3 regions of the Variovorax sp. GW822-FHT04E09 genome follow, and region 3 is predicted to be linked to each of the others. Evidence: predicted binding sites of a transcription regulator. Region 3 holds the regulator's gene; each other region holds the start of a gene.
The links. The regulator sigma-54, encoded in region 3, starts transcription at its own class of promoters, with help from an activator protein. The targets are predictions, from matches to a motif close to TGGCANGNAANCTGCTTT.
Positions count from the first base shown of each region.

Region 1: the regulator sigma-54 is predicted to act here: its motif matches at 7,769-7,786, upstream of glnA (type I glutamate--ammonia ligase).
Region 2: the regulator sigma-54 is predicted to act here: its motif matches at 7,252-7,269, upstream of AC1RL8_RS26775 (ammonium transporter).

Region 1 covers NZ_JBXAMR010000002.1:253,288-263,048, forward strand. The annotation lists gene AC1RL8_RS08550 (class I SAM-dependent methyltransferase) at 1-404, shown strand, start outside; gene ggt (gamma-glutamyltransferase) at 467-2,203, shown strand; gene AC1RL8_RS08560 (pseudouridine synthase) at 2,265-3,005, shown strand; gene AC1RL8_RS08565 (YncE family protein) at 3,111-4,124, shown strand; gene AC1RL8_RS08570 (polysaccharide deacetylase family protein) at 4,108-4,938, shown strand; gene AC1RL8_RS08575 (sterol desaturase family protein) at 4,955-5,929, shown strand; gene AC1RL8_RS08580 (EI24 domain-containing protein) at 5,986-6,888, shown strand; gene AC1RL8_RS08585 (competence/damage-inducible protein A) at 6,885-7,685, shown strand; gene glnA (type I glutamate--ammonia ligase) at 7,833-9,248, shown strand; gene AC1RL8_RS08595 (hypothetical protein) at 9,395-9,761, shown strand, end outside.
Region 2 covers NZ_JBXAMR010000008.1:129,533-139,293, reverse strand. The annotation lists gene AC1RL8_RS26805 (GIY-YIG nuclease family protein) at 1-2, opposite strand, end outside; gene amaB (L-piperidine-6-carboxylate dehydrogenase) at 184-1,722, shown strand; gene AC1RL8_RS26795 (amino acid ABC transporter substrate-binding protein) at 1,822-2,730, shown strand; gene AC1RL8_RS26790 (pyridoxal phosphate-dependent aminotransferase) at 2,727-3,944, shown strand; gene AC1RL8_RS26785 (thiamine pyrophosphate-binding protein) at 3,975-5,648, shown strand; gene AC1RL8_RS26780 (hypothetical protein) at 5,656-5,958, opposite strand; gene AC1RL8_RS26775 (ammonium transporter) at 5,977-7,215, opposite strand; gene AC1RL8_RS26770 (sulfite exporter TauE/SafE family protein) at 7,635-8,393, shown strand; gene AC1RL8_RS26765 (tripartite tricarboxylate transporter permease) at 8,443-9,761, opposite strand, start outside.
Region 3 covers NZ_JBXAMR010000010.1:61,549-71,309, forward strand. The annotation lists gene argS (arginine--tRNA ligase) at 39-1,724, shown strand; gene AC1RL8_RS28695 (SPOR domain-containing protein) at 1,739-2,506, shown strand; gene AC1RL8_RS28700 (thiol:disulfide interchange protein DsbA/DsbL) at 2,659-3,303, shown strand; gene lptA (lipopolysaccharide transport periplasmic protein LptA) at 3,426-4,145, shown strand; gene lptB (LPS export ABC transporter ATP-binding protein) at 4,142-4,936, shown strand; gene rpoN (RNA polymerase factor sigma-54) at 4,954-6,543, shown strand; gene AC1RL8_RS28720 (phospholipase D family protein) at 6,554-8,170, shown strand; gene AC1RL8_RS28725 (hypothetical protein) at 8,238-8,684, opposite strand; gene AC1RL8_RS28730 (LysE family translocator) at 8,858-9,505, opposite strand; gene AC1RL8_RS28735 (YceI family protein) at 9,531-9,761, opposite strand, start outside.

The DNA of each region.
Region 1 (9,761 bases), on a different contig from region 3:
TGCTCGCCATGCTCGAGGAACTGCTGATCCTCGGCGCGCTGCGCATCCGGCGCACGCCGGTGCCGGCGGCTTCTGCCGTGTCCGCGTTGCCGCAGGCGCTGGCGCCGGTGCGGCGCGCGCTGGCCGGCGTGCCCGCGTCGCAGGCGACGGCCGTGCTCTGCAACCAGTGGCACGAGCCGGTGTCGCTCACGGTGCTCGAACGCAGCCTGTTGCCGCTGCTCGACGGGGCGCACACGCATGAGGCGCTGGCCGCCTTCCTGCTCGACGAGGTGCGCGCCGAACGCCTGCGCTTCCTGAAGGAGGACCAGCCGCTGACCGATCCGTCGGCGCTGCACGCCTTCGCGCAGGAGCAGGTGGCGCAGGCGCTGCAAAGCCTGCGGCGCAAGGCGCTGCTCACGGCCTGACGGACCCACGTTCCATTCACCCCTCCCTCATTCTTCATCCAACGCACAGAGGAGACTTTTCCATGCAGCACTTCAAGTGGACCCCCACCCTGCGCGCTGCCGTCGCGGCCGCGCTCACCCTGGCGGCGGCCGGCGGCTCGCAGGCCGCGTCGCAGGCGCCGGTGGCGGCCGAACACGGCATGGTCGTGAGCGCGCAGCACCTGGCCAGCAAGGTCGGCGTCGATGTGCTCAAGCGCGGCGGCAACGCGGTCGATGCGGCCGTGGCCGTGGGTTATGCGCTGGCGGTGGTGTACCCGGCGGCGGGCAACCTGGGCGGCGGCGGCTTCATGACCGTGCAGCTGGCCGACGGCCGCAAGACCTTCCTGGACTTCCGCGAGAAGGCACCGCTGGCCGCCACGGCCAACATGTACCTCGACAAAGACGGCAACGTCGTCAAGGGCCTGAGCACCCACGGCCACCTCGCCGTGGGCGTGCCGGGCTCGGTGTCGGGCATGGAGTACGCGCGCGAGAAGTACGGCACCATGAAGCGCGCCGACCTCATCGCCCCCTCGGTCCAGCTGGCCGACAAGGGCTTCGCGCTGGAGCAGGGCGACATCGACATGCTGCTCACCGCCACCAACGACTTCAAGAAAGACCCGGTCTCCGGCGCCATCTTCCTGAACAAGGGCGAGCCCTTCGCGGTCGGCCAGAAGCTGGTGCAGAAAGACCTCGCCAAGACACTGAAGGAAATCAGCGCCAAGGGCACCGACGGCTTCTACAAGGGCTGGGTCGGCAAGGCCATCGTGGCGTCGAGCCAGGCCGGCAAGGGCATCATCACGCAGGCCGACCTCGACCAGTACAAGACGCGCGAGCTCGCGCCGGTCGAGTGCGACTACCGCGGCTACCGCGTGGTGTCGGCGCCGCCTCCGAGTTCGGGCGGCGTGATCATCTGCGAGATGCTCAACATCCTGGAGGGCTATCCGCTCAAGGATCTGGGCTTCCGTTCGGCGGAGTCGGTGCACTACCAGATCGAAGCCATGCGCCACGCCTACGTGGACCGCAACAGCTACCTGGGCGACCCCGACTTCGTGAAGAACCCGCTCGATCGCCTGCTCGACAAGGGCTACGCCGCCAAGATCCGCGCCGCCATCGACCCCAAGAAGGCCGGCGTCTCCAAGGACATCAAGCCCGGCGTGGCGCCGCATGAAGGCAGCAACACCACCCACTACTCGATCACCGACAAGTGGGGCAATGCGGTCTCGGTCACCTACACGCTGAACGACTGGTTCGGCGCCAAGGTCACGGCCGACAAGACCGGCGTGCTGCTGAACAACGAGATGGACGACTTCACCTCCAAGATCGGCGTGCCCAACATGTACGGCCTGGTGCAGGGCGAGGCCAACGCCATCGCCCCGGGCAAGCGCCCGCTGAGCTCGATGAGCCCGACCATCGTGTCGAAAGACGGCAAGCCGGTGTTCGTGGTCGGCACGCCCGGCGGCAGCCGCATCATCACGGCCGTGCTGCACACCATCCTGAACGTGGTCGACTACGGCATGAACGTGCAGGAAGCTGTCGATGCACCGCGCTTCCACCAGCAATGGCTGCCCGACGTGACCAACGTCGAGACCTTCGCGATCAGCCCCGACACCCGCAAGATCCTGACCGACATGGGCCACAACCTGGGCGTGCCGCAGCCGGCCAACCACCTGGCGGCGATCATCGTCGGCGCGCCCTCGCTGGGCGGCAAGCCGGTGGGCGCCAACCGCTTCTACGGCGCCAACGATCCGCGCCGCAACACGGGCCTGGCGGCAGGCTACTGAACCTGCGGCACACTTGAAGGCGGTCGTGCCCCTGTCGGCACGGCCGCTTTTTTCATTTCTCATGCACCTGCAAGACATCCTCTATACCCAGGGCTTCGGCACCCGCCGCGTGTGCGCGGGCCTGGTCCAGCAAGGCCACGTGAGCATCGCCGGCGCGGCCGTGACCGACCCCTTCGCCGACCTCGACCCCGAAGGCCTGCTGTTCACCGTGCAGGGCACCGAGTGGGCCTGCCACGAGAAGGCCTACCTGATGCTGCACAAGCCGGCCGGCACGGAGTGCTCGCAGAAGCCCTCGACCTACCCGAGCATCTACACGCTGCTGCCGTCGCCGCTGCGCCTGCGCCCCAACAAAGGCGCGGTGCAAGGCGTGCAGGCCATCGGCCGGCTCGACCAGGACACGACCGGCCTGCTGCTGCTGACCGACGACGGCCAGTTCATCCACAAGATGGGCTCGCCCAAGCACCATGTGCCCAAGGTCTACGAGGTGACGGCCAAGCACCCGATCGACGAGGCGCAGATCGCCAAATTGCTGGCCGGCGTGGTGCTCGACGACGATCCGAAGCCCGTGCGCGCGGCCGCCTGCGAGTCCGACAGCCCACTGCACCTGCGGCTCACGCTCACCGAAGGCAAGTACCACCAGGTCAAGCGCATGCTGGCCGCGGTCGGCAATCGGGTCGAGGGCCTGCATCGCTCGCGCATCGGCGGCCTGGCGCTGCCGGACGACCTGGCGCCGGGGCAATGGCGCTGGCTCACGGCCGAGCAGGTGGCCCAGCTGCGCGCGCCCGTGCCCCGGGCCGCTTGACATAGGTCAAGGCGCCGGGCGCAACAGCGGGTGAGGGCGCGCCGGCGGTCAGCTGTTTGTCGGGTTCGACCGTTAAGATTGTTAACCCTCTCCCGGAACCTTCCCTTGCGACTCCCTGCCCGCCCGAACGGCCGCATCGCGGCCTTCCTGCTGTCCTGCCTGTGCCTGACAGCCCTGGTGACCCTCCCCGCCGCGGCGGCGCCGCCGGCCCCTCCACCGGTTTTTGTGCTCAATTCGCTGGACGCCAGCGTGAGCGTGATCAACCCGGTCGACTGGACCGAGAAGCAGCGCATTCCCACCGGCAAGGAGCCGCACCACATCTACATGACGCCCGACGAGAAGTCGGTCATCGTGGCCAATTCGGCGGGCGATTCGCTCACCTTCCTGGACCCGCGCACGGCCGAGGTGCAGCGCGTGGTGTACGGCATCATCGATCCGTACCAGCTGCAGTTCTCGCGCGACATGAAGTGGTTCGTCACGGCGGCCAACCGCCTGAACCACGTCGACGTGTACCGCTGGGACGGCAAAGACCTGAAGCTGGTCAAGCGCATCGCCACCGGCAAGACGCCCAGCCACATCTGGATCGACAACACCAGCACCGTGGCCTACGTCACCATGCAGGACAGCGACGAGCTGATCGCGGTCGACCTGCCGACGCAGACCATCCGCTGGCGCATGGCCACCGGCGCCATGCCGGCCGACATCTTCGGCGCCCACAACGACAAGACGCTGCTCGTGGGCCTCACCGGCAGCGACGGCGTGCAGGTGTTCGACGTGGCCGGCGCCCAGCCCAAGCTGGTCGGCAAGATCCCCACCGGCAAGGGCGCCCACGCCTTCCGCTCGGCCGGCGACGGCAAGACCGTGTTCGTGAGCAACCGGGTGGCCAACACCATCAGCCGCATCGACCTGACCACGCTGAAGGTCGTCGCCAACTACGCCGTGCCCGGCGGCCCCGACTGCATGGACGTGTCGGCCGACGGCAAGACGCTGTACGTGACCTCGCGCTGGGCCAAGAAGCTCACGGTGGTCGATCTCGCGAGCCAGAAGGTCGTGCGGCAGATCAACGTCGGCCGCTCGCCGCACGGCGTCTGGACCCTCGACCATGCCAAGCGCATCTGAGCGCGTGCGCGGCTTGCGCACCGCCGGGGTGGCCTTCGCCGTCGCGGCGCTGGCCTGCGCCACCGTGCCGGCGGCCGGGGCCCAGGAAGCCGCCGCCTGCGACAAGCCGGTCTACCTGACGCTGGACACCGGCCACATGGGCATCGCCCCGCTGGTGGCCGACGTGCTCAAGCGCCAGGACGTGCGCGTCACCTTCTTCGCCGCCGCCGAGCGCACCCAGACCGACGGCGACAGCCTGGACGACCACTGGGCGCCGTGGTGGAAGGCGAGGGCGGCCGAAGGCCACGAGTTCGGCTCGCACACCTACGACCACGCCTACTGGCGCGGCGACGTCAAGGGCACGCCGCCCAGCTTTCGCATCAAGCCGTCGGCCGGCCCGCAGACCGGCAAGGAGTCGGTCTGGAGCGCGGCCCAGTACTGCGCCGACATCCGCAAGTCGTCCGACCGGCTGGCCGCCATCACCGGCAAGAAGCCGCTGCCGCTGTACCGCGCGCCGGGCGGCAAGACCTCGCCCGCTTTATTGGCGGCCGCCAGGGACTGCGGCTACGCGCACGTGGGCTGGTCGCCCGCCGGCTTCCTGGGCGACGAGCTGCCCAGCGAGGCCTTCAGCAATCAGAAGCTGCTGGCCCAGGCGCTGGCAGGCATCCGCCCCGGCGACATCCTGCTGGCGCACCTGGGCATCTGGTCGCGCAAGGACCCGTGGGCGCCCGCCAACCTCGAGCCGCTGATCGTCGGCCTGAAGGCCAAGGGCTTCTGCTTTCGCACCCTGCGCCAGCATCCGGACTACCGCGCCTGGATCGCCTCCCATCCTTGATTCCTGAGTTTTCGCCGTGATCGACTGGTTGACCGACGTTTTTTCCGCCATGCAGGGCTGGCTCTTCGAGACCGCCGTGCAGCCGCTGGTGTACGCCATCGGCCTGGGCGGCTGGGCCGAGGACGCCTTCGACGCCACCGGCTGGCTGCTGGTCGGCGTGATCCAGATCCTCGTGCTGCTGGCCGTCATCGGCCCGCTGCAGCGCTGGCGCGCGGTCGAGCCCATGACCGACCGCCGCGCCATCCGCACCGACGTGCTCTACACGCTGATCCACCGGCTGGGCCTGTTCCGGCTGGCGCTGTTCTTCACGCTGCAGCCCCTGTTCGACGACCTGCTCGGCAGCCTGCGCATGGCGGGGTGGGGCACCTTCCACCTGGACGAGGCCTGGCCCGGCGTGACCGACGTGCCGTGGGTGGCTTTTGCCATCTACCTCGTGGTGCTCGACTTCGTCGGCTACTGGATCCACCGCGGCCAGCACCAGTTCAACTGGTGGTGGAGCCTGCATTCGCTGCACCACTCGCAACGCCAGATGACGATGTGGAGCGACGACCGCAACCACCTGCTGGACGATGTCATCCACGACACGCTCATCGTCATCGTGGCGCAGCTGATCGGCGTGGCGCCGGGCCAGTTCATCGCCGTCGTGGCCTTCACCCAGCTCAGCGAGAGCCTGCAGCACGCCAACCTGCGGCTGAGCTTCGGGGCCATCGGCGAGCGGCTGTGGGTCAGCCCGCGCTTTCACCGGCTGCACCACAGCATCGGGCTGGGCCACGAGTCGCACGGCCGGAGCACGCTCGGCGGCCACAACTTCGGCGTGCTGCTGCCCTGGTGGGACATGCTCTTTCGCACCGCCAACTTCGAGAACCGCTACGACCCGACCGGCATCCGCGACCAGGTCGAGCCCGGCGCCGACGGTCGGCCGCGCGACTACGGCCAGGGCTTCTGGTCGCAGCAGTGGCTGGGGCTGAAGCGGCTGTTCGGCCGCGCCTGATCCACCCGCAGGCCCGGCGGCTGGCGGGCCGGGGCCTTGCGCTATCCTCGAACCTCATGCGCCTGCTCCTCGACTCCTTCTGGCGCGCGGTGGCCTATTGCATGCTCCCGCGCGTGATCGTGCTGTCGCTCCTGCCATTGGCGCTCATGGTGCTGCTGGCCGCAGGGCTCGGCTACTTCTACTGGGACGCGGCTGTCGCCTGGACGCGCGAGGCCCTCGACGCCTGGCCGCTGCTGTCCAGCTTCTGGGCCTGGATCGGGCGCCTGTTCTCCAGTGACGTCACGGCCGCGCTGGCGCCGCTGGTGGTGGTGTTCGGCGTCACGCCGCTGATCGTCGTGCTGTCGCTGCTCATCGTGGCCGGCTTCATGGCGCCGGCGCTCACCAAGCTCGTGGCCGAACGGCGCTTTCCCACGCTGGAGCAGAAGAAGGGCGCCTCCTTCTTCGGCAGCGTGCTGCGCTCGCTCGGCGCCACCGTGCTGGCGCTGATCGCTCTGGTGGTGTCGATGCCGTTGTGGCTCATTCCGCCGCTGGTGCTGATCCTGCCGCCGCTGATCTGGGGCTGGCTGACCTACCGGGTGATGAGCTTCGACGCGCTGGCCGAGCACGCCAGCCCCGAGGAACGCGCCGCGCTGCTGCGCGCCCACCGGTTGCCACTGCTGTGCATCGGCGTGCTGTGCGGCTACCTGGGCGCCGCGCCGAGCATCGTCTGGGCCTCGGGCCTGCTGTTCGCCGCCGCCTTCTTCGTGCTGGTGCCGATCGCCATCTGGATCTACACGCTGGTCTTTGCTTTCTCCGCGCTCTGGTTCGCGCACTACTGCCTCGACGCCCTGACCCAGCTGCGCGCCCAGCGCGCGGCGCAGCAGCCCGCGGCCGGCAGCGGCGACGCGCAGCAGACGCTCGAGGCGGCCGAAGCCACCGAGGCCAACAAGGCCGCTCTTTCTCAATGGAGTTCTCCATGACACGCGCATTCGGTCTCATCGTCGTCGGCGACGAGATCCTTTCCGGCAAGCGGGCCGACAAGCACATGGCCAAGGTCATCGAGCTGCTGGCCGCGCGCGGCCTCCAGCTGGGCTGGGCCGAGTACGTGGGCGACGAGCCCACGCGGATCACCGCGGCCCTGATGCGCGCCTTCGCCTCGGGCGACATCGTGTTCTCGACCGGCGGCATCGGCGCCACGCCCGACGACCACACCCGCCAGTGCGCCGCCCAGGCCCTGCGCGTGCCGCTGGCGCTGCACCCCGAGGCCGAGGCGCTGATCCGCGAGCGCATGCAGGACACGGCCCTGGAGCAGGGCGTGCCCTACGAACCCGACCGGCCCGACAACATCCACCGCCTGAACATGGGCGTGTTTCCGCAGGGCGCGTCGATCATCCGCAACCCGTACAACAAGATCCCGGGGTTCAGCGTCGAGCACGTGCATTTCGTGCCGGGCTTTCCGGTCATGGCCTGGCCCATGATCGAGTCGGTGCTCGACAGCCGGTATGCCGATCTGTTCACCCGCAACGCCATTGCCGAGAAGTCCGTGATCGTTTTCGGTGCGATGGAAGCCACCCTCACGCCCCTGATGCAGGCCATCGAGCAGGCCCACGCCGGCATCAAGGTGTTCAGCCTCCCCAGCGTGGATCACCCGCAGTACGGGCGCCACATCGAGCTGGGCGTCAAGGGCGACCCCGCGAAGCTCGATGCCGCCTATGGCCAGCTCATCGAAGGTCTGCACACTTTCGATGCGAAGCTTGGCCCTGAATTGGTGCGTTAATCTGCATTGCACCAATTTGGTGATTTTTTCCTTTTCCGGCAGCCCCTGGGCCGTCACCCGGGCCTCATCCGGCGGGGTGACAATGGCACAGAAACTGCATCCTCCCGTCCCTGTATTCCTAACCACCATCCAACTCAGGAGAAACTGATGGCAAAGACCGTCGCCGATGTACTCAAGCTCGTCAAGGAAAACGAGGTCAAGTTCGTCGACTTGCGCTTCACCGACACCCGCGGCAAAGAGCAGCACGTGACCGTGCCCGTGTCGCACTTCGATGAAGACAAATTCACCTCGGGCCACGCGTTCGACGGTTCGTCCATCGCCGGTTGGAAGGGCATCGAAGCCTCGGACATGCAGCTCATGCCCGACCCGAACACCGCCAACATCGACCCGTTCTTCGAAGAAACGACGCTGATCCTGACCTGCGACGTGATCGACCCGGCCGACGGCAAGGCCTACGAGCGCGACCCGCGCTCGCTCGCCAAGCGCGCCGAGGCGTACATGAAGGCTTCCGGCCTGGGCGACACCGCCTACTTCGGACCGGAACCCGAATTCTTCGTGTTCGACGGCGTGCGCTGGAAGAACGACATGTCGGGCTGCTTCGTGAAGATCGAGTCCGAAGAAGCCTCGTGGAACACCGACAAGGAGTTCGAGCACGGCAACAGCGGCCACCGTCCCGCAGTCAAGGGCGGCTACTTCCCGGTGCCCCCGGTCGACAGCTTCCAGGACATGCGCTCGGAAATGAGCCTGGTGCTCGAATCGCTGGGCATCCCGGTCGAAGTGCATCACCATGAAGTGGCCAACGCCGGCCAGCTCGAGATCGGCACCCGCTTCAGCACGCTGGTGCAGCGCGCCGACTGGGTTCAGCTGCAGAAGTACGTGATCCACAACGTGGCCCACGCCTATGGCAAGACCGCCACCTTCATGCCCAAGCCCATCGTCGGCGACAACGGCTCCGGCATGCACGTGCACCAGTCGGTCTGGAAGGACGGCAAGAACCTGTTCGCCGGCGACGGCTACGCAGGCCTGTCGGACTTCGCGCTGCACTACATCGGCGGCATCATCAAGCACGCCCGTGCCCTGAACGCCATCACGAACCCCGGTACCAACAGCTACAAGCGCCTGGTCCCCGGCTTCGAAGCCCCGGTGAAGCTGGCCTACTCGGCCAAGAACCGCTCGGCCTCGATCCGCATCCCGTTCGTGGCCAACCCGAAGGGCCGCCGCGTCGAAGCGCGCTTCCCCGATCCGCTGATGAACCCGTACCTGGGCTTTGCCGCGCTGCTGATGGCCGGCCTGGACGGCGTGGAAAACAAGATCCATCCGGGCGAAGCCGCCAGCAAGGACCTGTACCACCTGCCGCCGGAAGAAGACGCGCTGATCCCGACCGTCTGCCACAGCCTGGACCAGGCCCTGGAGCACCTGGACAAGGACCGTGCGTTCCTGACCAAGGGCGGCGTGTTCACCGACTCGTACATCGACGCGTACATCGACCTCAAGATGCAGGAAGTCACGCGCTTCCGCATGGCGACGCACCCCGTCGAGTTCGACATGTACTACTCGCTGTAAAAAGCGCCACAACGAGCCCGCCCCGGCGGGCAAGTAAGACAAAAGGACGGCCCCGGCCGTCCTTTTTCCTTGGTGCGGAACACCCTGTCGTGAGCGGGCCCGAATTGCATCAAAATGCGCGTTTGTCGCGCCCTCTCCGGATCCAAATGAAGACTGCTTCCCTGATTTTCCTGGCCGCCGCCTCGTTCGCCACCGCCACGGCGGCGCTCGCGCAAGAGCGCGTCTGGCGCTGCGGCAACGAGTACACCAACAACGCGACCGTGGCCCAGCAAAAGGGCTGCAAGATCATGGAAGGCGGCAACGTCACCGTCGTGCAGGGCACGAAGCCCTCGGGCGGCGGTGGTGGCAGTGCGTCGTCGTCGGGCTCGGGCGGTTCGGCCGCGCGCGCCCCGGCGGGCAGCCCGCGCGTCGAAGGCGTCGACCAGCGCGCCCGCGACGGCGAGGCGCGTTCGGTGCTCGAGGCCGAGCTGCGCAAGGCCGAGGCCCGCCAGACCGAGCTCAAGAAGGAATACA
Region 2 (9,761 bases), on a different contig from region 3:
ACGCGCGCATTGTGCGGGCAGGCGCTTATCGTGCGTCGAACGAAGGTGTCACCACGAAGTTCATTCGCAAAACGCACCAAGTCCTTCCAATTTTTCGCTAGGCAAGGGCGCGGGTTTCGCACATATTGGCCCGTTCCTGCTGTCGCATTTCTTCTTCTGTTCTTCCTTCTCCCTGGAGCGTCCATGCCAGAAGCCCAGACCCCCGTGTCCCTCCCCGCCGAGGTCGACCAACTGCTGCATCGCCTGGGCGTGCCCCGCACCGCCCACACCCGTGGCGAACTCACGGTGCGCTCGCCGGTCAGCGGCGAGGTGATCGCGCAGGTGCCGCAGACCACGGCCGTGGAAGCCACCGGTGCCATCGGCCGCGCCCACGAGGCCTTCAAGGCCTGGCGCCTGGTGCCGGCGCCGCGTCGCGGCGAGCTGGTGCGCCTGCTCGGCGAAGAGCTGCGCGCCGCCAAGCGCGACCTGGGCCGCCTCGTCACGCTGGAGGCCGGCAAGATCCCGTCCGAAGGCGCGGGCGAAGTGCAGGAAATGATCGACATCTGCGACTTCGCGGTCGGCCTCTCGCGCCAGCTCTACGGCCTCACGCTGGCCACCGAGCGCGCCGAGCACCGGATGATGGAAACCTGGCATCCGCTGGGCGTGTGCGGCGTGATCTCTGCCTTCAACTTTCCTGTGGCCGTGTGGTCGTGGAACGCGGCGCTCGCGCTGGTGTGCGGCGATCCGGTGGTGTGGAAGCCGTCCGAGAAGACGCCGCTCACCGCGCTGGCCGTGCACGCCATCGCGCAACGCGCCATCGAACGCTTCGGCGACGCGCCCGAAGGCCTGCTCGGCCTGCTGCTGGGCCCGCGCGACATCGGCGAGGTGCTGGTCGATGACCCCCGCGTGCCGATCCTCTCGGCCACCGGCTCCACGGCGATGGGCCGGCAGGTCGGTCCGAAACTGGCGGCGCGCTTCGCCCGCGCGATCCTCGAACTGGGCGGCAACAACGCCGCCATCGTCACGCCCTCGGCCGACCTCGATCTCACGCTGCGCGGCATCGCCTTCGCGGCCATGGGCACGGCCGGCCAGCGCTGCACCACGCTGCGGCGCCTGTTCGTGCACGAGAGCGTGTACGACCAGCTGGTGCCCAAGCTCGTGAAGGTCTACGGCAACGTGCAGGTGGGCGACCCGCGCGAGGCCGGCACGCTGGTCGGTCCGCTGATCGACCGCGCCGCCTTCGACGGCATGCAGAAGGCCCTGAACGAAAGCCGCGAGACCGGCGCCACGGTGCACGGCGGCCAGCGCGTCGAGGGCATCGGCACGCAGGACGCGTTCTATGTGCGCCCCGCGCTGGTCGAGCTGAAGTCGCACGCCGGCCCGGTGCTGCGCGAGACCTTCGCGCCCATTCTCTACGTGGTGCGCTACCGCACGCTCGACGAAGCGATCGAATGGCACAACGCGGTGGGCGCGGGCCTGTCGTCGTCGATCTTCACGCTCAACGTGCGCGAGGCCGAGTGCTTCATGTCCAGCGCGGGCTCGGACTGCGGCATCGCCAACGTCAACATCGGCCCGAGCGGCGCCGAGATCGGCGGCGCCTTCGGTGGCGAGAAGGAAACCGGCGGCGGGCGCGAAGCGGGCTCGGACAGCTGGAAGGCCTACATGCGCCGCGCGACCAACACCATCAACTACTCGACGGCACTTCCCCTTGCGCAGGGCGTGACCTTCGACATCGGCGACTGAACAACCCCGGCCCGTGGTGCCTGCCGCGCGGCGTTTCGCCGCGGCGGCCAGGCAGCGGCCGCACCTATCCCCCAGAAAAACCACCAGGAGACAGCAAAGATGAAGATGCAACTGAAGACCCTCGCCACCGCCGCACTGCTTGCGCTCGCCTTCGGCACCACCGCTACCGCGCAGCAGGCGCCCACGGGCGGCACGCTCGACAAGATCAAGGCGAGCGGCAAGGTCGTGCTCGGCGTGCGCGAAGCCTCGCCGCCCATGGCCTACATGCTGGGCGCGGGCGAGAAGTACGTGGGCTACCACGTTGAGCTCTGCGAGCGCGTGCTGAAGGACATCACGCCCAACGCCAAGCTCGAGTACATGGCCGTGACCGCGCAGAACACCATCCCGCTGGTGCAGAACGGCACGCTGGACATCGGCTGCGGTCCCACCACCAACAACACCGCGCGCCAGCAGCAGGTGGCCTTCGCGCTCACCACGTACGTGAGCGAAGTGCGCATGGCGACCAAGGTCGACTCGGGCATCACCACGCTCGACCAGCTCGCGGGCCGCAACGTGTCGGCCTCGACCGGCACCACCGCCGTGCAGCTGCTGCGCAAGCGCGAGCGCGCGCAGAACGTCTCGTACAACACGATGCTCGGCAAGGACCACCTGGAGAGCTTCCTGCTCATGGAGTCGGGCCGCGCCGACGCCTTCGTGCTCGACGACAACCTGCTCGCCGGCATCATCGCGAACTCGAAGAACCCGACGGCCTACCGCATCACCGGCGAGGCGCTGGGCTCGGAGCCGATCGCGCTGCTGTTCCGCAAGGACGACCCGGCCTTCAAGGCCGCGGTGGACGATTCGCTGCGCAAGCTCATGAAGAGCGGCGAGCTCGAGAAGATCTACACCAAGTGGTTCGTGGCCGCGATCCCGCCGAAGAACACCAGCCTCAACCTGCCGATGAGCCCGGCGCTCAAGCAGCTCGTGCTCGAACCCAACGACAAGCCGCTGGAAGCCTACGCCAAGTGACAGACGCCGCCGTGTTCTCGCCGGCGCAACGCGTGCGCGCCATCCAGGTCTCGGAGATCCTGCGCATCACCGACCACGCGCAGGCGCTCAAGCGCGCCGGCCGCCCGGTGATCGTGCTGGGCGCGGGCGAGCCCGACTTCGACACGCCCGAGAACATCCGGCATGCGGCCTCGCAGGCCATTGCGCGCGGCGACACGCGCTACACGGTGCTCGACGGCAGCCCGGCGATGAAGGCGGCGGTGCAGCTGAAGTTCAAGCGCGACAACGCGCTGGACTTCGCGCTCGACGAGGTCAGCGTGAGCGCGGGCGCCAAGCAGGTGATCTTCAACGCGCTGATGGCGAGCCTGAACCCGGGCGACGAGGTGATCCTGCCCGCACCGTACTGGACCTCGTACGCGGACATCGTGCAGATCTGCGGCGGCGTGCCGGTGTCGGTGGCGTGTGGCGAGGAGAACGGCTTTCGGCTGACAGCAGCGCAACTGCAGGCCGCCATCACGCCGCGCACGCGCTGGCTGTTTCTCAACTCGCCGTCGAACCCGAGCGGTGCGGCCTACAGCGCGGCGCAACTGAAGCCGATCACCGACGTGCTGCTCGACCATCCCCACGTCTGGGTGCTGGCGGACGACATCTACGAGCACATCCTCTATGACGGCCTCGCGTTCGCAACGCCGGTGGCGGTGGAGCCGCGCTTGCGCGAACGCACGCTCACGGTGAACGGCGTGTCGAAGGCCTATGCGATGACCGGCTGGCGCGTCGGCTACGGCGCGGGACCGCGCGCGCTGATCGCGGCGATGGCCGTGGTGCAGAGCCAGTCGACCTCGTGCCCGTCGTCGGTGAGCCAGGCCGCGGCGATCGAGGCGCTCACCGGACCGCAGGGCATCGTGGCCGAGCGCTGCGCGTCGTTTCAACAGCGCCGCGACTTCGTCGTGGCCGCGCTCAACCGCACGGCTGGCCTGCACTGCCGCGTGCCCGGGGGCGCCTTCTACACCTTCGCAAGTTGCGCCGGCGTGCTCGGCAAACGCACCGCCAGCGGCGCGCTGCTGCAGACCGACAGCGACTTCTGCCGCTACCTGCTGCAGGACTTCGAGGTGGCGGTGGTGCCGGGCAGCGTGTTCGGGCTCGGACCGTATTTCCGCATCTCGTATGCGACGTCGATGGCGCAGCTCGAAGAGGCCTGTGCGCGCATCGCCGCCGCCTGCGCCGCGCTTTCCTGAACATCTTCTCTTCATTCCACTGGAACCCTCATGACTTCCTCCCGCACCGGCGGCCAGATCCTGGTCGACCAGCTCATCACCCACGGCGTCCGGCAGCTTTTCTGCGTGCCCGGCGAAAGCTTCCTGGCCGTGCTCGACGCGCTGCACGACGCATCGATCGACGTGACGGTGTGCCGGCAGGAAGGCGGCGCCACGATGATGGCCGAGGCGCAGGGCAAGCTCACGGGCCAGCCCGGCATCTGCTTCGTCACGCGCGGCCCCGGCGCCACCAATGCGGCGGCGGGCGTGCACATCGCGCACCAGGACTCGACGCCGCTCCTGCTGTTCGTCGGCCAGGTCGCGCGCGACGCGATGGGCCGCGAAGCCTTCCAGGAGCTGGACTACGGCGCGGTCTTCGGCACGATGGCCAAGTGGGTCGTGCAGATCGACGACCCGGCGCGCGTGCCCGAGCTGGTGTCGCGCGCCTTCCATGTCGCGACCTCGGGCCGGCCCGGTCCGGTGGTGATCGCGCTGCCCGAAGACATGCTGACCGAAGCCGCCGCGGTGGCCGATGCGCTGCCGTATGCCGTCACCGAAACGCATCCGGGCGCGGCGCAGATCGCCGAGTTGCAGCAGCGCCTGTCGCAGGCGCAGCGGCCCGTCGTCATCCTGGGCGGCAGCCGCTGGTCCGAAGCCGCGACGCAGCAGTTCGCGCAGTTCGCCGAGGCCTACGCGCTGCCGGTGTACTGCTCGTTCCGTCGCCAGATGCTGATGTCCGCCGAGCATCCCTGCTATGCGGGCGACTTGGGGCTCGGCGCGAACCCGCGTATGTTGGAGCGCATCCGCAATGCGGACTTGGTGCTGCTGGTCGGCGGGCGTCTGTCGGAAGTGCCGTCGCAGGGCTATGAGCTGTTCGCGATCCCGCAGCCGACGCAGGCGCTGGTGCATGTGCACGCCGATGCCGACGAGCTCGGCAAGCTCTACCGCCCGACGCAGGGCATCCACGCCACGCCGCAGGCGTTCGCCGAAGCGGTGTCCACGTTGCGTCCGACTTCATCGCCCGCGTGGCAGGCCGAGACGAAGACCGCGCGCGAAGACTTTCTGCGCTGGAGCGACCCGGCCGCGATCCGCATTCCCGGCCCGCTGCAGATGGGCGAGGTCATGCAGCACCTGCGCGAGGTGCTGCCGGTCGACACCATCTTCTGCAACGGCGCGGGCAACTTCGCGACCTGGGTGCATCGCTTCTGGCCGTTCCGCGCGTTCGCGAGCCAGCTCGCGCCGACCAGCGGTTCGATGGGCTACGGCCTGCCGGCCGGCGTCGGTGCCAAGCGGCTGTGGCCCGAACGCGAGGTGGTCGTGTTCGCGGGCGACGGCGACTTCATGATGCACGGCCAGGAGTTCGCGACCGCCGTGCAGTACGGCCTGCCGATCCTCGTGGTGCTGCTGGACAACGGCATGTACGGCACGATCCGCATGCACCAGGAAAAGCACTACCCTGGCCGCATCAGCGCCACGCAGCTGAAGAACCCCGACTTCCGCGGCTACGCCGAGGTGTTCGGCGGCCACGGCGAACGCGTGACCACGACGGAAGAATTCGGCCCCGCACTCGCGCGTGCGCGTGCCAGCGGCAAGCCTGCGATCCTGCATTGCCTGCTGGACCCGGAGGCGATCACGCCCGCGAGCACGCTGGCGTCGATCCGCAAGGCGGCACTGGCCGCGAACTGAGGCCTCGTCAGCGCAGCCCGCCGACGTAGCGCGGCGGCGGCGTGGGCGGCAGGCCGTCGGGCTGGCGCGCCGCCAGCCGCGCGGCGCGGGCCAGCGGTTCCATGGCCTGCTCGAGCCGCGTGGCGAGCTGGTCGAGTTCGTCGTCCTTGGTCTCGGCGGCGTGCTGGCGCGTCATGCGCACGATCTCGGCGGCGTACTCGGCGTTGGTGGCCATCCATTCGGTGTCGGTCACGCGCCCGTGCTTTCGCCGCAGTGCCACGTGAAGGCGTGCTGCAAGCGCGATGCGTTCGCTTTCGGACATGGATGGCATGGCGTCTCCCTCGGGTGGTCAGGCTCCCAGGTGTTCACGATGCTGAGCAAGATCGAGGCCCACCAGTTCACTCTCGGGGTCGACGCGCAATCCGACCAGCACATGCACCAGGAACAGCACGATGGCCGTGCCCGCCGCGCTGTAGATCGCCACGCTGGCGACCGCGATCGCCTGCGTCAGCACATTGCCCGCCGCGCCCGAGATGCGCGGGTCGGCGAAGACGCCAGTGAGCAGCGCACCCACGATGCCGCCGATGCCGTGCACGCCGAACACGTCGAGCGAGTCGTCCGCACCGAGCAGGTGCTTCAGGCCCGTGGCGCCCCAGTAGCAGGCCAGCCCGGCGATGGCGCCGATGGCCAGCGCCGACAGCGGCGTGACGAAGCCGGCCGCCGGCGTGATCGCCACCAGCCCGGCCACGAGGCCGGAGCACAGGCCCAAGAGCGAGGGGCTGCGGCGCACGATCCATTCGCCGACCATCCAGCTCATGGCGCCGGCCGCCGCCGCGATGTGCGTCACCAGCATGGCCAGGCCGGCGCGCCCGTCGGCCGCCACCGCCGAGCCGGCATTGAAGCCGAACCAGCCCACCCACAGCAGGCCCGCGCCGGTCATGGTGAGCGCCAGGCTGTAGGGCTCGAAGGCCTCGCGCCCGTAGCCCCGGCGCGGCCCGAGCGCATAGGCGCACACCAGCCCCGCGATGCCCGCGTTGACGTGCACCACCGAGCCGCCCGCGAAGTCGAGCGCACCCATCTGCGCGAGCCAGCCGCCCGGCTCCCACACCCAGTGCGCCACGGGGGCGTACACGAGCACGCTCCACAGCAGCGCGAACCACAGCAGCGCCGAGAAGCGCATGCGCTCGACAAAGGCGCCGAGCACCAGCGCGGTCGTGATGATCGCGAAGCTCAGCTGGAACATCGCGTAGACCGATTCCGGCACGTTCGGCGCCACGTGGCTCACGGCCACCTGGCCGGCCTCCTTCAGGTACTCGAAGCCCGAAAAACCGATGCGCGAGAGCTTGCCCAGCCAGGGCCAGCCGGGCGTGAAGGCCAGCGAGTAGCCGAGCGCGAACCAGGTCAGAGAGACCACGGCGGCGATCGCCACCACCCCGGCCATGGTGGCCAGCACGTTCTTGCGCCGCACCATGCCGGCATAGAAGAGCGCGATGCCGGGCAGCGTCATCAGCAGCACCAGCGCGGTCGAGGTCATCATCCAGGCGGTGTCGGCCGCGTTCAGGGAGGCTTGGGGTGCCAGCAGGGCCATGACCGTTTCTTCTTGGAGTGGTGGACAAGAGGCCTGTGTGCACGAGTCATGCCATCTTGTTAACTGACTGAAACACTTTGGTTTCCCAACCGGGAGGTCGAAGTAACACGAAGCGGGTAATTCCTAATGCACCGGGCGGGTGCGCGCTTGCACAATCTGCGCACTCGCGACGGGCCCTGCTCGTACTGCCGAGGGTCCGAGGAGACAAGCTTCCGATCGATCAACAAGAACATTCTTCAAAGGCTCCGTACGAGATGCCTGTCTGATATTTGAAAAGCGCCGCTGGTCGGCGCTTTTTTTTGCCTGTTCGCAGCGCGAATGCAGGCGCTTTCCTCCAAGCCAAACAAGCCTCCTGGCCAGCCGGTACCGGTCACCACAGCTATCGTTTTGATAGCGATTCCGGTGAGACAATCGCGCGCATGGAAATGCTGGTGGTCACGGGCGCCTCACTGCTCGCGGGTTTTATCGATGCGATCGTGGGCGGCGGCGGGTTGATCCTGGTGCCGGCCCTCTTTGCGGTGTTTCCGGGCGCGCCGCCCGCCACGCTGCTGGGCACCAACAAGAGCGCGTCCATCTGGGGCACGGCGGCGTCGGCGGCCCAGTTCAGCCAGCGGGTGCAGATGCGCTGGGGCGCGATGTGGCCGGCCGCGCTGCTGGGCTTCGGCGGCTCGATGCTCGGCGCCTGGACCGTCACGGTCTTCCCGGGCGATTTCCTGCGCCGGGCGCTGCCCGTCATCCTGCTGGGCGTGCTGGTCTACACGCTGGCGCGCAAGGACATGGGCCGGCTGCACGCGCCGCGCTTCAGCGGCCGCGCCGAGACGCTGGCGGCCAGCACCATCGGCCTGACCATCGGTTTCTACGACGGCTTCTTCGGGCCGGGCACGGGCAGCTTCCTGGTGTTCCTGTTCGTGCGCTGGATGGGCTACGACTTCCTCAACGCCTCGGCCTCGGCCAAGGTCATCAACACGCTGACCAACGCCGCCGCGCTGATCCTGCTGGCCGCCAAGGGCCACGTCTGGTGGCACTACGGGCTGGTGATGGCCGTGGCCAACGTGGCCGGCAGCCTGGTCGGCACGCGCGTGGCGCTGAAGCACGGGGCGGGCTTCGTGCGGATCGTGTTCATCGTGGTGGTGAGTGCGCTGATCCTGAAGACGGCTTACGACGCGTTCCTGAAATAAAAAAAAGCCCCTGGCGTCTGGCCAGGGGCTTTTTTTCGGGGCGCCGAGGTCAGTCCTCGACAAAGGCCTCTTCGCGCTTCGCCTTGATCGCCGGCAGCAGCACGATGGCCAGCAGCAAGGCTGCAGCGATCAGCAGGCCCGCCGACAGCGGCCGCGTGACGAACACGCTCCACGCGCCGCGCGACAGCAGCAGCGCGCGCCGCAGGTTCTCTTCCATCATCGGCCCGAGGATGAAGCCCAGCAGCAGCGGGGCCGGCTCGGTGCGCAGCTTCAGGAACAGGTAGCCGATGAAGCCGAAGATCGCCACCATCCACACGTCGAAGGTGTTGTTGTTGGTCGAGTACACGCCGATCGCGCAGAACAGCACGATCGCCGGGAACAGGAACTTGTAGGGCACCGTCAGCAGCTTGATCCACATGCCGATCAGCGGCAGGTTCAGGATGATCAGCATCGCGTTGCCGATCCACATCGAGGCGATCAGGCCCCAGAACAGCTCGGGGTTGCTGGTCATCACCTGCGGGCCGGGCTGGATGTTGTGGATCGTCATCGCGCCCACCATCAGCGCCATCACGGCGTTGGGCGGAATGCCCAGCGTCAACAGCGGAATGAAGGAGGTCTGCGCGCCGGCGTTGTTGGCCGACTCGGGCGAGGCCACGCCGCGGATGTTGCCCTTGCCGAAGGGCACTTCGCCGGGGCGCATCTTGATCTTCTTCTCCAGCGCGTAGGCCGCGAAGGCCGCCAGCAGTGCACCGCCGCCCGGCAGGATGCCCAGCGCCGAACCCAGCGCCGTACCGCGCAGCACGGCGGGCGTCATGCGCTTGAAGTCGTCCTTGGTGGGCCACAGGCCCTTGACCTTGTGCGTGAACACCTCGCGCTCGTCATCGGGCTGCGAGAGGTTGCCGATGATTTCGCCGTAGCCGAACACGCCCATGGCGATCACCACGAAGCCGATGCCGTCGGTGAGCTCGGGAATGTCGAAGCTGAATCGTGCGACGCCCGAATTCACGTCGGTGCCCACGATGCCCAGCAGCAGGCCCAGCACGATCATCGCCACCGCCTTGAGCAGCGAGCCCGAGGCCAGCACCACCGCGCCGATCAGGCCCAGCACCATCAGCGAGAAGTACTCGGCCGGGCCGAACTTGAAGGCGAGCTCGGTCAGCGGGGGCGCGAAGGCCGCCAGGATCAGCGTGCCGACGCAGCCCGCGAAGAACGAGCCCAGGCCCGCGGCAGCGAGCGCAGGGCCTGCGCGGCCCTGCCTTGCCATCTGGTAGCCGTCGATGCAGGTGACCACCGAGGACGACTCCCCGGGCAGGTTCACCAGGATGGCCGTGGTCGAGCCGCCGTACTGGGCGCCGTAGTAGATGCCGG
Region 3 (9,761 bases):
TTAACTGGGTCCGGGTTTGCCCCCGGTAAAATTCACAGATGCTATTGGTCAAACAGGAGCTGCTCGCGGCGCTCGCGAACACGCTCGAAACCCTCTCTCCCGGCGCTGGCGCCAAAGCCGCGTTCGAGTCGCCCAAGGTGGCGGCGCACGGCGATTTCGCCAGCACCGCTGCCATGCAGCTCGCCAAGCCGCTGGGGCGCAAGCCCCGCGAACTGGCCGAGGAACTGAGCGCTGCGCTGCTCGCCACCCCCGCTTTTGGCCAATGGGTCGAGGCCATCGAGATCGCCGGCCCCGGCTTCCTCAACATCCGCCTGAAGGCCGCCGCCAAGCAGCAGATCGTGCGCGAGGTGCTGGCCGCCGGCGAAACCTTCGGCCAGCAGCCCGCCACGGGCGAGAAGGTGCTGGTCGAGTTCGTGTCGGCCAACCCGACCGGTCCGCTGCACGTCGGCCACGGCCGCCAGGCCGCGCTGGGCGACGCCATCTGCAACCTGCAGGCTTCGCAGGGCCAGAGCGTGTGGCGCGAGTTCTATTACAACGACGCCGGCGTGCAGATCCAGACGCTGGCCAACAGCACCCAGCTGCGCGCCAAGGGCTTCAAGCCCGGCGACCCCGAGTGGCCCAGCGGCGAAAAGGCCCCGGCCTACAACGGCGACTACATCGCCGACATCGCCGAGGACTTCAAGGCCAAGAAGACCGTCAAGTCGGACGACCGCGAGTACACCGCCAGCGGTGACATCGACGACCTGGACAGCATCCGCGAATTCGCCGTGGCCTACCTGCGCCGCGAGCAGGACCTCGATCTGCAGGCCTTCCGCGTGCGCTTCGACAACTACTACCTCGAGTCCAGCCTCTACACCAGCGGCCGCGTCGAGGCGGCCGTGGCCAAGCTCGTGGCCGCCGGCAAGACCTACGAGCAGGACGGCGCGCTGTGGCTGAAGTCGACCGACTACGGCGACGACAAAGACCGCGTGATGAAGAAGCAGGACGGCACGTACACCTACTTCGTGCCCGACGTCGCGTACCACATCGCCAAGTGGGAGCGCGGCTTCCACAAGGTCGTGAACATCCAGGGCACCGACCACCACGGCACCATCGCGCGCGTGCGCGCCGGCCTGCAGGCCGCGGGCGAAGGCATTCCCGAGGGCTACCCCGACTACGTGCTGCACACCATGGTGCGCGTCATGAAGGGAGGCGAAGAGGTCAAGATCAGCAAGCGCGCCGGCAGCTACGTCACGCTGCGCGACCTGATCGAGTGGACCAGCACCGATGCCGTGCGCTTCTTCCTGCTCAGCCGCAAGCCCGACACCGAATACACCTTCGACGTCGACCTGGCGGTCACCAAGAACAACGACAACCCCGTGTACTACGTGCAGTACGCCCACGCGCGCATCTGCTCGGTGCTCGCGGCCTGGGGCGGCGACGTGGCCGCGCTCAAGGCGGTCGACCTGTCGCCGCTGGACAGCCCGGCGGCCCAGGCGCTGATGCTGCTGCTGGCCAAGTACCCGGCCATGCTGACGGCGGCAGCGAAGGATTTCGCCCCGCACGACGTGACTTTCTACCTGCGCGAACTCGCGGCCAGCTACCACAGCTACTACGATGCCGAGCGCATCCTGGTGGACGACGAGCCGGTCAAGCTGGCGCGTCTCGCACTCGTCGCAGCGGCCGCGCAGGTGCTGCACAATGGCCTCGCGATCCTCGGCGTCAGTGCGCCGAGCAAGATGTGAATCACCCTCTGAACATGAAGAAGACAAGCAGACAACGCGGCAACATCGTCATCGGGCTGATCATTGGCCTGGTGCTCGGTCTGGGCGTCGCCCTGGGCATCGCGGTCTACGTCACCAAGGTGCCGATCCCGTTCGTCAACAAGACGCAACGCGGCGGTGCCGAGCAGGACGAAGCCGAAGCCCGCAAGAACCGCGACTGGGACCCGAACGCGCCGCTGGCCGGCAAGGCCGGCGCGCCCAAGCCCGCCGCCACGCCGCCGGCCGCCACGGCCACCGGCCCGGTGAACCCGATCACCGGCGCGCCCGCCACCGTGGCGCCCGGCACGCCGCCCGTCGCCACCGCGCCGGTCACCGCCCCGGCCCCCGTGGTGGTGGCGCCCAAGCCGGCGCGCCCCGCGCCGGTGCCGGCCGAAGCCAACGCCCTGCCGCCGTCGAACGATCCGCTGGGCGACCTCGCCCGCGCCCGTGCGGGCGGCAGCACGACCACCGCGTCCGCCGCGCCGAGCCACACGGCCGCCGCCGCACCGTCGTCCTCGGGTGCCGATCCCTTCATGTACTTCGTGCAGGCCGGCGCCTTCCGCACCACCGACGACGCCGAGGCGCAGCGCGCCAAGCTGTCGCTCATGGGCGTCGAGGCCAAGGTCACCGAGCGCGAGCAGGCCGGTCGCACGGTCTACCGCGTGCGCGCGGGCCCGTTCAACAAGAAGGACGACGCCGACCGGCTCAAGGAACGGCTCGACGGCGGCGGTCTCGAATCGGCGCTGGTGCGCGTGCAGCGCTGACCGACGCTTTTCTTGAACAGCCTTTAAGCTCTCGCCCGCGCGGCATTCGCCGCACTCGTTTGTCAATTCCAGCGCCTCGGGCGCGCCGCCCACGGGGAACTCCCGGCGGCGCGCCGGCTCTGTACTGCGGTACCCACAGGAGAACCTTTTCCATGAAACGTCGTGACTTTTCGCTGGCCGCCACTTCGATCGGGCTGCTTTCGCTGGCTGCCGTTCCGGCACACGCCCAGCGCGCCCCCAAGGCCGGCACCGATTTCCTCGTGCTCGACAAGCGCGTGCCCGTCGATGCACCCGCCGGCAAGGTCGAGGTGGTCGAGTTCTTCTCGTACAACTGCCCGCATTGCAACGACTTCGAGCCCTCGCTCGAAGCCTGGGTCAAGGCAGCCCCGAAGGAAGTGGCCTTCCGCCGCATCCCCGTGCCCTTCGTGGGCAACGACGTCGAGGCCAAGCAGCGCCTGTACTTCACGCTCGAAGCCATGGGCAAGCTGGACGAGTACCACTCGAAGGTGTTCGCCGCCATCCACGCGCAGCGCCAGAACCTGAACGGCGACGCCAACATCCAGGCCTGGGCCGAGCGTGCCGGCCTCGACGGCGCCAAGTTCAAGGAAACCTTTGCGTCCTTCGGCGTGGCCAGCAAGGCTCGCCGCGCGGCGCAGCAGACCGAGGCCTACAAGGTCGCCGGCGTGCCGGCCCTGGCCGTGGCGGGCCGCTGGTATGTCGACGGCGAAACCGCCGGCAGCATGTCCAAGGTGCTGCAGGTCGCGACCTTCCTCATCGGCGAAGCCAAGAAGGGCTGACAGACCCGGCGACCTGGTTCTTCGGTCGAATGCAAGGCCCGCTTCGGCGGGCTTTTTCATTGGCGGCGGTGGGCAATTGCCATCCCACGCATACAATGTTTCAGAGCAAGTTTCGTGCCTTTATGACATTGCCCTCCATCCCCACATTCCCCACCCTTCGTCGCCTCGGCCGCCTGGCTTTCGGCGCGCTGTTGCTGGCCGGTGCCGCCTCGGGCGCCCTGGCCGAAACCGCCGACCGCACCAAGCCGATGAACATCGAGTCCGACTCGATGCGCTACGACGACCTGAAACAGACCAGCGTGTTCACCGGCAACGTGCTGGTCACGAAGGGCACGATCATCATCCGCGGCGCGCGGCTGGACGTGCGCCAGGACGCCGAGGGCTACCAGTACGGCGTGGTCACGGCGGCGCCCGGCAAGCTGGCCTATTACAAGCAGAAGCGCAACGCCGGCGACGAGTGGATCGAGGGCGAGTCGGAAGTCATCGAGTACGACAGCCGCGCCGACAACGTCAAGTTCATCCGCCGTGCCGTCATGCGCCGGCTGATCGGCGCCACGGCCAACGACGAGAGCAGCGGCGCGCTGATCGTCTATGACCAGAGCAACGACACCTACACCGTCAACGGTTCCCTCGTGCCGCCGAACGCCGGCGTCTCGGCGGGCGGTGGCGGCCGCGTGAAGGCCATCCTCACGCCGAAGGCCACGCCGGCCCCGGCGGCGCCCGGCTCCGCACCGGCGGCCGGTGGCAAGAAGCCCGCGGCCCCGGCACCCACCCCCGCGCCCGGCGCCGGGCTGCGCCCGACCACCACGCTGGGCGGCACCGAAGGGGAAGGGCGCAAGTGATCGAAACCGCAGGAACCCAGACCGCCGACGGCATTCCAGGCAGCCGCCTCGTGGCGCGCGGCCTCAAGAAGAGCTACGGCAGCCGCACGGTCGTGAAAGACGTCTCGCTCGACGTGCAAAAGGGCGAGGTCGTCGGACTGCTCGGCCCCAACGGCGCGGGCAAGACCACCTCGTTCTACATGATCGTCGGGCTGGTGCGCGCCGACGCCGGCGAGATCACCATCGACGGCGAGCCCATCGCCCACATGCCCATCCACCGCCGCGCGCGCATGGGCCTGAGCTACCTGCCGCAGGAAGCCTCGATCTTCCGCAAGCTCACGGTCGAGGAAAACGTGCGCGCCGTGCTCGAGCTGCAACGCGAGCCCGACGCCAACGGCCGCATGATGCCGCTGACCAAGCAGCACACCGAAGAGCGCCTGGCCGACCTGCTGGCCGACCTGCGCGTGGACCACCTGCGCGATTCGCCCGCGCTCGCGCTGTCGGGCGGCGAGCGCCGCCGCGTTGAAATTGCACGCGCGCTGGCCACCCAGCCGCGCTTCATCCTGCTGGACGAGCCCTTCGCCGGCATCGACCCGATCGCGGTGATCGAGATCCAGCGGATCATCAGTTTCCTGAAAGAGCGCGGCATCGGCGTGCTCATCACCGACCACAACGTGCGTGAAACGCTGGGCATCTGCGATCACGCGTTCATCATCAGCGACGGGCACGTGCTGGCACAAGGCACACCCTCGGAGATCGTCGACAACGCCGAGGTACGCAGGGTGTACCTGGGCGAGCACTTCCGCATGTAAGGGAGGGTCGGGTCTCCATGAAGCAAGGGCTGTCCCTTCGCGTCTCGCAGCATCTGGCCTTGACGCCTCAGCTGCAGCAGTCGATCCGGCTTCTGCAGCTCTCCACGCTCGAACTGAGCCAGGAGGTGGAGCAGATGCTGGACGAGAACCCGTTCCTTGAACGCACCGCGGAAGAAGCGGCGCGCGAGGAGTTCGGGCTGGACACGGCCGATGCGCCGGTGCCGCGCGACGACGCGGGCGAGGGGGAGGCCGAGTTCACGCCGTCCGCCGCCAGCACGTCCTCCACGTCCAGCGACACCACCACCTCGACCCCCGACACCGACGGCCCCGCCGCCGAGATCGCCGAGCGCGAGCCCGACTGGGAAGGCGACGGCACCGTCGACATGGCGCCCGACGACAGCGAGTGGGGCAGCGATGCGCCCGCGCGCCAGAACAACCTGGGCGACGACGAGCGTGCCGACGCCACCGAACTCGCGCGCAGCCAGGAGTCGCTGCAGTCGTTCCTGCACCGCCAGGCGCTGAGCCTGCGGCTCAATGAAAACGACTGCGCCGCGCTGCGCTTTTTGATCGAGTCGCTCAACGACGACGGCTACCTCGAAGACTCGCTGCCCGCATTGGCCTCGGGCCTGGCGGGCGACGACAACGACCAGTTCGACGACCTCGTGCACCACTTCCAGGTGGCGCTGGGCCTGCTGCAGAGCCTGGAGCCGGTGGGCGTCGGCGCGCGCGACCTCGGCGAATGCCTGAGCATCCAGCTGAAGGCGCTCGCCAGCGAAGACGAGACCGAGGCCGAAGCGCTCATCCGCAAGACCGCCATCGCGATCTGCAAGCAGCCCATGGAGCTGCTCGCGCGGCGCGACTTCAAGCGCCTGGCCACGCTCACGCGCACCAACGAAGACCTGGTGCGCTCGGCGCTGCAGATCATTGCGCGGCTCGAACCCAAGCCGGGCCGCCGTTTCGTCGACGTCGAGCGCAACATCGTCATTCCCGACGTGATCGTCACCAAGACCGGGCGCGGCACCAACGTGAAGTTCCGCGTCATGCTCAACCCCGAGGTCATGCCGCGCCTGCGCGTGCACGACATCTACGCCGGCGCGCTCAAGTCGCACAAGGGCGAAGGCAGCCAGGCGCTGTCGCAGCGGCTGCAGGAGGCGCGCTGGTTCATCAAGAACATCCAGCAGCGCTTCGACACCATCCTGCGCGTGAGCAACGCCATCGTCGAGCGCCAGAAGAGCTACTTCGTGCACGGCGAGTTGGCCATGCGCCCGCTGGTGCTGCGCGAGATCGCCGACGAGCTGGGCCTGCACGAGTCGACCATCTCGCGCGTGACCACCGCCAAGTACATGGCCACGCCCTTCGGCACGGTCGAGCTGAAGTACTTCTTCGGCTCGGCGCTGGGCACCGAGACCGGCGGCAACGCGTCGAGCACCGCGGTGCGCGCGCTCATCAAGCAGTTCGTGAGTTCCGAGAGCATCAAGAAGCCGCTGTCCGACAGCCAGATTTCCGAGATGCTGAAAGAGCAGGGCATCGAGTGCGCGCGCCGCACCGTCGCCAAGTACCGCGAAGCGCTGCGCATCGCGCCCGCCAATCTGCGCAAGGCACTCTAGAAGACCGACGATGACGAGCCGCCTGCTGTCGCGCTGTGGGCATTGGGTGGTCGTCGTCGCGGCGGCGCTGCTGTTTGCCGGCTGCGCAACGCTGCCCGACGACGCACCGCGCCCGCCCACCAAGGCCATCACCGTCTCGACCGACACCGCGCTCGGCAAGATCGCGCTGGCCTCGCAGCCCGACCCCGACCTCAGCGGCTTTCGCCTGATGCCCGGCGGCGACTTCGCCTTCGACACGCGCTTGCAGCTGGCGCGCCGCGCGCAGCGCACGCTCGACGTGCAGTACTACCAGATCGAGAACGACGAGACCGGCCGCTACCTGCTGCGCACCCTGCGCGATGCGGCCCAGCGCGGCGTGCGCGTGCGCCTGTTGATGGACGACCTGTACACCTCTGGCGAAGACGAGCTGCTGCTCGGCCTGGCCGCCACGCCGAACGTGGAGCTGCGCCTGTTCAACCCGTTCCCGGCCGGGCGCGGCAGCCTCTTGAAGCGCTTCACCGCTTCGCTGTTCGACTTCAGCCGCGTCAACCGCCGCATGCACAACAAGCTCTTCATCGCCGACGGCGCGATGGCGGTGGCGGGCGGGCGCAACATCGGCAACCAGTACTTCCGCCGCACCACCGGCCCGAACTTCATCGACCTCGACACCTTCGTGACGGGTGCGCTGATCCCGCGCCTGGGCGTGCTGTTCGACCAGTACTGGAACAGTCCGCACGTGCGCCCGATCGGCGCGGTCGTGCACACCGACCTGCCGCGCGAGGAGCTGCAGCGCCGCTTCGACGCCGCCACCGGCCCCGACACCACGCCGCCGCCGCCCAAGCCCGCGCCCAACGACCTGCTCGGCTACAGCCCGGTGGCCGACGACCTCGACGCCGGCAAACTGGGCCTGATCTGGACCACCGCCGAGGCGTATGCCGATTCACCCGACCGCGTGATCGGCAAGACCGCGTCGTATGGCGGCGTGCCGCTGCTCGACGTGGACAGCGTGCGCTACAACGTGGTCGAGCAGATGCGCCGCGCGCGCAGCGAGGTGACGCTGGTCTCGCCCTACCTGATCCCGGGCGCGTCGGGGCTGGAGGTGATGCGTGAGATCCGCGGACGCAACGTGAAGATCAGCGTGGTCACCAACTCGCTCGCCGCCACCGACGAACCGCTCGTGCACACCGCCTACCGCCGCTACCGCGCCGACATGCTGGCGCTGGGCGCCGAGCTGCACGAGCTGAGTTCCGCGCGCACGCGGCGCAGCGTGCGGCTGGGTTTGTTCGGCACCTCGGTGGGGCGGCTGCACGCCAAGTCGGCGGTGATCGACCAGCGCATCCTGTTCGTCGGCTCGATGAATTTCGATCCGCGCTCCGAGATTCACAACACCGAGATCGGCCTGTTCATCCGCAGCCCCGAGATGGCGCAGCAGACACTGAAGCTGCTCGACGTGCTCAAGCAGCAGGGCGCCTACCGGCTGCGCTTTGCCGAAGGCGCCGATGCGGGCGCCACCGGCTCGCGGCGCATCGAGTGGGTCAGCGAGGAAGGCGGCAAGACCACCGTGCTGCACGAAGAACCCGACTCGGGCTTCTGGGACCGCACCATGCTCGAGCTGCTGGCGCCGCTCACGCCCGAGAGCTTGCTGTAGCGCAGCGGTGCTTTGCGAAAGGCTTTGCAAGCATGGCGCTGCCGCAGATGGTCGCTGGCGGCGAGCCTCAACGCGGGAGCGGTGGCTTTTCGGGAGTCGCGCAGGTCATTTGAGACTTCGGGACACGAAATCTCGTCTCGACCGTATCGAACCAGGCCATGTAAGAGCGCACGGAGTGTTCGTCGATCTCAAGAATCTCATCGCAGAATGAAAAGCCGGGCCCAATGATCGGGTTGCTGCTCGCAGTGATCACGGCGCAGATGCGATTGCCCTGAATCTTGTAGCGCATTGCCGCGGTGTAGGGCTCCTTGCTTTCAGGAAAAGCCCCACAAAAGGAGCTTGTGCCGTCGACGTATTCGTCATACCCATGGCACGTTTTTCCACCGTCATCGGAGTTGCACCACACGCCCTGCAGGGCCCTGTTCAGATCTTCGTCCTGTAGCGTCGCGGAAGAGGACTGTGTTGCAACAACCGTGAGAGCGGCGGCGATCAGGAGTTGGTGGACGAATGGCATGCGATGGGCTTGATGACGAAGCTGGACCTGGAAGCGGGACCATAGCCGTTGCCGATTGAAAACAACCCGGCTGCCGCGCACATCCCCTCAAGAAATCCAGACCGCGTGAAGAAAGACGCGGCTTCCCCCGGGCGCATTGCCCGGAGCCGGCATCGCCGGTCGAACCTGATCGATCAGGTGCCGCGCACCGCCGACCACACCAGCCGCAGGCCCAGCAGGCCCATCACGCCGCCGGCCGCACGGTCGATCCAGGTCTTGTAGCGCAGGTAGGCTGCGCGCGGCGCGGCCGATGACAGCGCCAGCGCGACGATCGCGTACCAGCCCGTCTCGATGCAGAAGATCACGGCCGGCACCGCGAGCGCCAGCACCAGCGGCACCTCGCGCGGCAGGAAGGCCGCGAAGATGCTCGCGTACACCACCGCCGTCTTCGGGTTGCTGATCTGCGTGGCCAGGCCGAGCAGGAAGGTGCGTCCGCTGCGGCCCTGGCTGCGGGGCGAGGCGTCCGTGTCGGGCGTGATCGCGAGCGGCTGGCGGGCGCCGCGCCAGATGCGAAAGCCCAGGTAGATCAGGTACGCGCCGCCGAAGGCCTTGATCGCGAGGTACAGCCCCGGCACCGCGAGGAACGCCGCCTGCAGTCCGGCCAGCGCCGCGATGGAGAACGCCAGCCCGCCGGCGCCCATGCCCAGCGCCGCCGCGAGCCCGTCGCTGCGCGAGGCCACGGCCGTGCGCGCCACCATCACGAAGCTCGGGCCGGGGCTCATCGCGCCCACGGCCATGGCGCCGGCGATGCCGAGCAGGGACAGGAGGTGGGCGTCGGTCATGAGTGGGCTCCGGTGGGGGATGGGTTCATTGCACGTTCACGGCTTCGACCTGCACCAGCAGCTTCACCTTGTTCTCGAAGCCGAAGTTCAGGCCCCAGGTGATGCCCCAGTCGCTGCGCTGCACGGTGGCCTCGAAGTCGCCGCCGCAGACCTGGCGGTTGATGAGCGGGTTCAGGTAGCAGTTGAAGCGCACGGCCTTCAGCGTCACCGGCTTGGTCTGGCCCATGAGCGTGAGCGTGCCGGGCACGTCGGTCAC